2 regions of the Streptomyces sp. NPDC058773 genome follow, and region 2 is predicted to be linked to the other one. Evidence: riboswitches for the same ligand, from Rfam matches in the RefSeq annotation. Region 2 holds a riboswitch; the other holds the start of a gene.
The links. Region 2 has a riboswitch for cyclic di-AMP ahead of ACFW5B_RS19025 (M23 family metallopeptidase). Riboswitches for the same ligand answer to the same signal wherever they lie in the genome.
Positions count from the first base shown of each region.

Region 1 (3,661 bases), on a different contig from region 2:
ACACCCTTGCCCAGGTAGCGGTTCGGGTCGCCGTCACGGAGCTCGATGGCCTCGAAGGCGCCGGTGGAGGCACCGGACGGCACGGCGGCACGGCCCGTGCTGCCGTCGTCGAGGCCGACCTCGACCTCGACCGTGGGATTACCTCGCGAGTCGAGAATTTCGCGGGCTACGACGACGTCGATCGACGGCACGTTGTCTCCTTCGTGGGTGTCTGGCGTTCTGCGCATGAGCCTAACGGCCCCGGGCTCGTCCGCCTGCCCTTGGCCCGCTCCGTGGGACGGAAGGCCCCGGAAAACTTACCGAAGTCCCAGTTCACGGGACCTTTCGGCACATTGTTCGCCGAACGGGAAAAGGCGCTGAACCGCAACCGGTTTGCGGCGGGTGTCCGGCCCGGGGGCGCGGGCGTGCGGGCGGGCGCGCGGCCGGGGAAGCGAGAAGCCCCGCCACGGCGCGCAGGGGAAGGGCGCGCCGTGGCGGGGCGGTCTCACGGTGAGGGAGGGGCCCGCCGCTCGGGCCCCGGAGCCCCGCTGGGCGGGTGGCTCAGACCGTGAGGTGCTGACCGGGGATGATCAGGTTCGGGTTGCCGCCGATGACCGACTTGTTGGCCTTGTAGACGGACTTCCAGTCGGTGCCGTGGGCCTTGGCTATCTTGGCGAGGGTGTCGCCCGCCTTGACGGTGTAGTTGCCGTGGCCGGTGGACTTGCGCTCGGTGGAGCGCGAGGCGCGGTCCTCGGACGGGGCCTTCTTGACCTCGGGCTTGGCCGACTCCTGCTTGGGCGCGGACTTGGTCTGCGCGGAGGTGTCGACGTCGGCGGCCGGGCCGCCGGCGGTCAGGTTGCCCGCCCCGGCGCAGGACCAGGCGCCCGGGCCCTGGATGGCGAGGAGCTTCTCGGCGGCGGCGATCTGCTGGGACTTGGTGGCCAGGTCGGCGCGCGGCGCGTACTGGGTGCCACCGGCGGCGGCCCAGCTGGAGTTGGAGAACTGCAGGCCACCGTAGTAGCCGTTACCGGTGTTGATCGACCAGTTGCCGCCGGACTCGCACTGGGCGACCTTGTCCCAGGTGGCGACGGTGGCGGCGGAGGCGGAGGTGGCACCCATCATCGGGACGGCCACGGCGGCACCGGCGACACCGGCCAGGGTGGCGACGCGGACGGCCTTGGAGGGACGACGGTGCTTGCCTTTGAAGATCAGCATGGTTCGTTCGTTTCCTCACCGACGCCTGCGAGGTGAGCTGTCGGGTTCGGACTGATGAGTCGCCCGGCCGTGTGCGCGGCGCGCACGTGGCTTCACCCCAAGCCGGTTGACCCGCTTTCACGGGCGGGGCCGGCACGTACCTTGGGTCCCCCGCTCCTGCCTTCGGCGCTTGCGCGTCAAGTGCCTCCGACCACCGGCAGGATTCGGCGTGTGATCGAAGGGCCCGCTTTGGCGAGCGGTCCTGACGTTAAGCAGTAATCCCCTTGGGGTTCAAACCCCACCTTCTGAACCGAGTTGCCCGATTTTGAAGGCGGTTTGGTCACGAAATCGCAGGTGGGGCCCGGTATGCCGGGGTTGGGCACACCGAGCCCCACAGAAGTCAACGAGACCCTTGTCTCACTTTCCCAAAAGAGGGCGAAGGAGGGCGAATTACCCTGCGTTCCGCCCGAGGTCGAGCTGCTGACCGGGCTGGATCAGGTCCGCGTCGGAGCCGATGACGCCCTCGTTGCGGTCGTAGAGCGCGTGCCAGCCGCCGGACAGCCGGTGCGCCGTGGCGATGGCTGACAGGCTGTCACCCGGGCGCACGGTGTAGTCCCCGCCGGCCGCCGGGCCCGTACGGTGCGCGTCGTCGCCGCGCGAGGCGTGCAGGCCCCCGGCCGACCGGCCGGCGCCGTCGTCCCCGGCGCGCTCGTCGCCCCCGTCTCCCGCCGGACCGCGGTGCTTGCCCTTGGCGGGCACGTCACGCGGGGTGCCGCTGCTGTCCGTACGGCTGCCGTCCCCGGACGGGTCGGCGGCGGGGTCGTCGGACGGGTCCTCCGACGGGTTCTCGGCGGACGGGTCCTCGGCGGACGGGTCATCGGACGGGCCGGTGGACCTCGACGGCTCGTCGTCCCGGTCGCCTGGCGCCGCCGGGCCGGACGATTCCCGCTCCTTGGACTGGTCGCGCTTCCCGGAGTCCGAGGCGTCGGGCGAGGGGGTGGCGTCGGGCCGGCCGCCCGGCTCGTCCTGCCTGCCGGACGAGCCCTCGTCGTCGTGGGAATCGGACGAGCCGGGGGTGTCCCAGGGATCGAGGGAGCCCCCGGCGTCCGACGGGTCGGGCGCCGGGGTGCTGGTGCTGCCCGGGTCGACCTCGGGCGCGCGGCCGTCGTCGGTCAGCCCGGCGTTGACCGCACAGCTGGGCCAGGTGTCCGGCCCGCGGTCGTCGAGGATCGACTCGGCGACCGCGATCTGCTGGGAGCGGCTGGCGAGGTCGGGGCGCGACGCATAGGACGTGCCGCCGTAGTTGTCCCACATCTCCTGGGTGAGCTGCAGGCCGCCGTAGTAGCCGTTGCCCGACGCCGCGCTCCACATGCCGCCGCTCTCGCACTGGGCGACCTTGTCCCAGGTCGCGGTGTCGGCGGCGTGTGCACCGGTCGCGCCGAGCAGGGGCAGGGCGAAGCCGGCGCCGGTCACTCCCGCCGTGACAAAGATGGCCGGTGCCTGACGGGGGCGACGATGTCGGCCGTTCCCGGAACGCATGCGGATGCCTTTCGCGCGGCGGTTGAGTTGTTGCGACGAGCTCGTCGAGAGCTGCTCGACGGGTCTCCGGCCGGCCGACGCACGCGAGCGGCGCCGTTACACCGGCCCCCCACATCACCGCTTCGGCCGATCGAGTGAAACCTGTCGATCGTCGGGTCGAAAGGTAGCCGGGGTCACGGGTAGTCACAAGTCGATGTAGCGCGGATCACGTAAAGGTCACGCACTTGACTCTGCGTCACATATGCTTCGTCGCTGGTCAGGGCCGCTCCGGAGAGAACTCCACAGGAAGCGAACGCAATCCGCGCATGATGAGCCCGCCGCGCCAGCGCAAATCATCAGGTTCCGCCGCAAGCCGGATGTCCGGGAGCCGGGTCAGCAGGGTCGCCAGCGCGGTCTGTCCTTCGAGCCGGGCGAGCGGCGCCCCCAGGCAGTAGTGGATGCCGTGTCCGTAGCCCAGGTGCTGGTTGTCACGCCGGGTCAGATCGAGCACGTCCGGCTCGGGGAAGCGGGCCGGGTCTCGGTCGGCGGCGGCCAGCACCACCAGGACCGGGTCCCCCGCGGCGATCCGCTGCCCGCCGAGCGTCAGCTCCTCGGTCGCGAACCGCCAGGTGGCCAGCTCCACGGGGCCGTCGTAGCGGAGCAGTTCCTCGATGCCGGTGGTCAGCAGCTCGGTGTCGCCCGCCTCGATCGACTTCTGGAGCAGCTCACGCTGGGCGGGGTGGCGCAGCAGCGCATAGGTGCCGTTGCCGATGAGGTTGACGGTGGTCTCGAAGCCCGCGAAGAGGAGGATGAAGGCCATCGCGGCGGCCTCGTTCTCGGTGAGGTGCTCACCGTGGTCGGAGGCCCTGATCAGGGCGGAGATCAGGTCCTCGTCCGGCTCGGGGGCCGGGCCCAGGGACTCGCGCTTGCGGTGGATCAGCTCGGCGAGATAGCCGCGCATCTTCTTCAC
Region 1 covers NZ_JBHYPE010000003.1:257,064-260,724, reverse strand. Annotated here, with positions in the region: gene eno (phosphopyruvate hydratase) at 1-227, opposite strand, end outside; gene ACFW5B_RS04530 (transglycosylase family protein) at 541-1,194, opposite strand; cyclic di-AMP (ydaO/yuaA leader) riboswitch at 1,202-1,413, opposite strand; gene ACFW5B_RS04525 (transglycosylase family protein) at 1,624-2,646, opposite strand; gene ACFW5B_RS04520 (cytochrome P450) at 2,969-3,661, opposite strand, start outside.
Region 1: another riboswitch for cyclic di-AMP. It lies ahead of ACFW5B_RS04530 (transglycosylase family protein); the one in region 2 lies ahead of ACFW5B_RS19025 (M23 family metallopeptidase).

Region 2 (3,661 bases):
GCAACCCCGTCAACGCGGCCTCCATGCTCGCGGTCCTCGGGCTGGGCGCCCAGGGCGGCGAGGAGATCGTGCTGGCCTCCGACGCCGAGGGTGCCGAGGCGGCGCTCGACCGTCTGGCCAAGCTCGTCGCCGAGGGTCTCGAGGAGCTCCCCGAGACCGTCTGAGTCCGCCAGGACTTCCACTGCGTGCGACGGCCCCGCCGTGGCGACCTGGCCGGTCGCCGCGGCGGGGCCGTTTCACTGTGCGGCACCGGAGAGGTGCACGGAATTTCCGGGCGACCGCCCTCCGGGACACGTCAGGAAAAGGGCAGACCAATGAGCGCACACGGTGCGGTAAAAAGGCATGCCAAATGCAGCCGCGGAGCGAATCAGGTACCGGCACACCGCCACAGTCCATTCCGCATTTCTTTGCGCTTCTTTGCAATTCTTTGTATACGGGGCGATTGTTAAGGGAGGGCGCGTGCCGTATTGACGGGCGGTTTCGGATCCCTCACCTCGGTCCCGGCGGGGCGCCGCAGCCGGTGGACCGGGAGCGAGCGCTCGACATGAGCCGCCATCAGGGCGCGCGCCCGTTCCGCGTCTCCCCGGGCCACCGCGTCCAGCACCGCGCCGTGTTCGTCCCAGGACTCACCGGCCCGGGACGGCGGTTCCACCGCGTACATCCACTCGATCTTGCGCCGCAGCTGGGTCAGCAGCGCCGTCAGGCTGGGACTGCCGACCGCCTGGGCAAGCGTTTCGTGGAACCAGTCGTCCAGTTGGCGCAGATCCGCGAGGTTGCCGTGCCGGGCCCGCTCGCGGCCGAGCCGTACGAGGCCGCGGAGCACCTTGAGGTGGGCCGGGCTGCGGCGGGTGGCCGCGCGGGCGGCGCCCAGCGGCTCCAACAGGGCGCGGATGTCCAGGAGATCGGCGGCCTCCTGCTCGGTGGGCTCGGCGACGCAGGCGCCCGCGTGGTGGCGGGTGGTGACGAAGCCCTCGGACTGCAGGGTGCGCAGTGCTTCACGGACCGGCACCCTGGAGACGCCGTAACGGGCCGCCAGGATCTCCTCGATCAGCCGGCTCCCCGGCGCCAGCGCACCGGAGACAATGTCGTCGCGAATCGCCGTGCACACCGCATGCGCGGAAATATGGCCTCGCATCTTCCGAGCCTCCGCCGTAATCCCCTGGAAGCGCCGCCGGTCGGCGACTTTTCCGTGACTCTATTCGACCGGCCCGGCTTTTCCGACGGCGCGGGGTTATTCAGGGATATTTTTTGGCCGGAAGTCGCGGGCCACCGGCGCCACCCGGTGCGGACCCACCGGTCCCGGATACGCCGAAGCCCCGGCCGGGGGACCGGGGCTCGGGAAGGACGCTCGGCGTGCGGCGCGGGGCCCTGCGGGGCGCGGCACCGGCGAGAGGGGGATCAGACGTTGACGCCGTGCCCGCGCAGGTACGCGATCGGGTCGATGTCCGATCCGTAGTCGGGGCCGGTGCGGGCCTCGAAGTGCAGGTGCGGGCCGGTGACGTTGCCGGTGGCGCCGGAGAGGCCGATCTGCCGGCCCGGGGTGACCTTCTCGCCGACCGAGACGCCGATCGACGACAGGTGGCCGTACTGGGTGTACGTGCCGTCGTTCATCTTGATCACGATGTTGTTGCCGTACGAACCGCCCCAGCCGGCCTCGACGACAGTGCCCGAGCCGACCGCGTGGACGCTGGTGCCGGAGGCGGCGTGGAAGTCGATGCCGGTGTGGCTGCCGGAGGACCACAGGCCGCTGGAGGCCTTGTAGGCGGTGGAGACGTAGGAGTCGGCAATGGGGGCGACGAAGGCGTTGAGGCGCTTGCGCTCCGCCTCGCGGGCGGCCCGGACCTTGGCCTCGTGGGCGGCCTTGGCCTTCTTCTTCGCCGCCTCGGCGCGCCGCTTGGCCTCGTCGGCCTGCTTCTTGGCGACGGCCTCGGCCTTCGCCCGCGCCGCGGCGACCTCGGCTTCGGCCTGCTGCGCGTCGGCCTGCGCCTCGACACGGTTGGCGAGCTCGTCACCGATCACGACAGCCTGCTGCAGCCCGGTGTCGTGGGCGGCCGCCTCCTCCGTCGCGGCCAGCGCCGGCGAGGCCACGGACGCAACCACACCACCGGCCGCGATGGTGGCTATGCCGGCGATGTTGCGGGTCGTCCGAACGGGACGGCTCGTGCGGCGGTGCTTCCCGGTGGCACGGATGAACGCCATGTGCTGGCTGGTCCTTTCCCTCCTTCTCGCCTACCGGGTTAGCTGACGGGTTCGGAGCAGGAAGGTCTCCTACGGCCTCCTCGGAGAGGAGCCCGATTCACCCCACGGGACATATGGGTCCCCGGCTCCCCTGGCTCGCGCCGTCCGGGGACTCGGCGATGACTGCCCGGTGCCACTGTTGTGGCGGACTTGTGACGAACAGCCGGACCGACGCTAAACGGGGCAACTTTCAATCGGCAAACAGAACCGGTTTTTTGTGCGGGATGCCACAAGAACCGGTGCACCAGCCGAGATAAACCGGACATACGGCGGCTCCCGTGACGAACCAGTGCCACGGGAGCCGCCATGTCGGCATATGACCGTCCGTCATACGGCGGGGATCAGCCGCTGACGACGGTCACCTCACCGATGCCCAGCGCCTTGACCGGCTCGGCGATCTGCGCCGCGTCGCCCACCAGGACCGTCACCAGCCGGTCGACGGGGAAGGCGCTGACCGCCGCCGCGGTGGCCTCGACCGTACCGGTCTCCGCGAGCCGGGCGTACAACTGCGCCTGGAAGTCGTCCGGGAGCTGCTGCTCCACCTGGTCGGCGAGGGTGCCGGCGACGGCCGCCGCGGTCTCGTACTTCAGGGGCGCGACTCCGACGAGGTTCTGCACGGCGACATCCCGCTCCTCGTCCGTCAGCCCCTCTGCCGCGAGGGTGCGCAGCACCTTCCACAGGTCCTCGAGCGCCGGGCCGGTGGAGCCGGTGTCCACGGAGCCGCTGATGGCGAGCAGCGCGGCGCCCGTGGCCCCCTCGGGGGAGCCGGGGGCGGTGGAGCGGAGCACCTGGCCGAAGGCGCGCACCCCATAGGTGTAGCCCTTCTCCTCCCGCAGCACACGGTCCAGACGGGAGGTGAGGGTGCCGCCCAGGCAGTACGTGCCGAGGACCTGCGCGGGCCACACCCGGTCGTGCCGGTCGGCCCCGATCCGGCCGATGAGCAGCTGCGTCTGGACGGCGCCGGGGCGGTCCACGATCACCACCCGGCCGCTGTCGTCGGCGACGATCGGCGCGGCCTTCAGCGGCTCGGCCGTGGAGGCGGTCCAGGCGCCGAGGGTGTCGGCGAGCGCCGCGGCGAGGTCGACGCCGGTGAAGTCACCGACGATGACGGCGGTGGCCGTGGCGGGCCGTACATGGGCGTCGTAGTAGGCGCGGACGGCGGCCGCGTCGATACGGGCGACGGTCTCCTCGGTGCCCTGCCGGGGCCGCGACATACGGGCGGTGTCCGGGAACAGCTCCCGGGACAGCGCCATCGCGGCACGGCGGGCAGGGTTGGCCAGCTCGTGCGGAATCTCGTCGAGACGGTTGCGGACCAGCCGCTCGATCTCGCTCTCCGGGAAGGCGGGCGCCCGCAGCGCGTCGGCGAGCAGGCCGAGCGCACGGGTCAGCCGGGACGCCGGCACCTCGAGGGAGACCCGTACGC
Region 2 covers NZ_JBHYPE010000020.1:17,723-21,383, forward strand. Annotated here, with positions in the region: gene ACFW5B_RS19015 (HPr family phosphocarrier protein) at 1-164, shown strand, start outside; gene ACFW5B_RS19020 (GntR family transcriptional regulator) at 446-1,135, opposite strand; gene ACFW5B_RS19025 (M23 family metallopeptidase) at 1,399-2,199, opposite strand; cyclic di-AMP (ydaO/yuaA leader) riboswitch at 2,212-2,367, opposite strand; gene ACFW5B_RS19030 (M16 family metallopeptidase) at 2,580-3,661, opposite strand, start outside.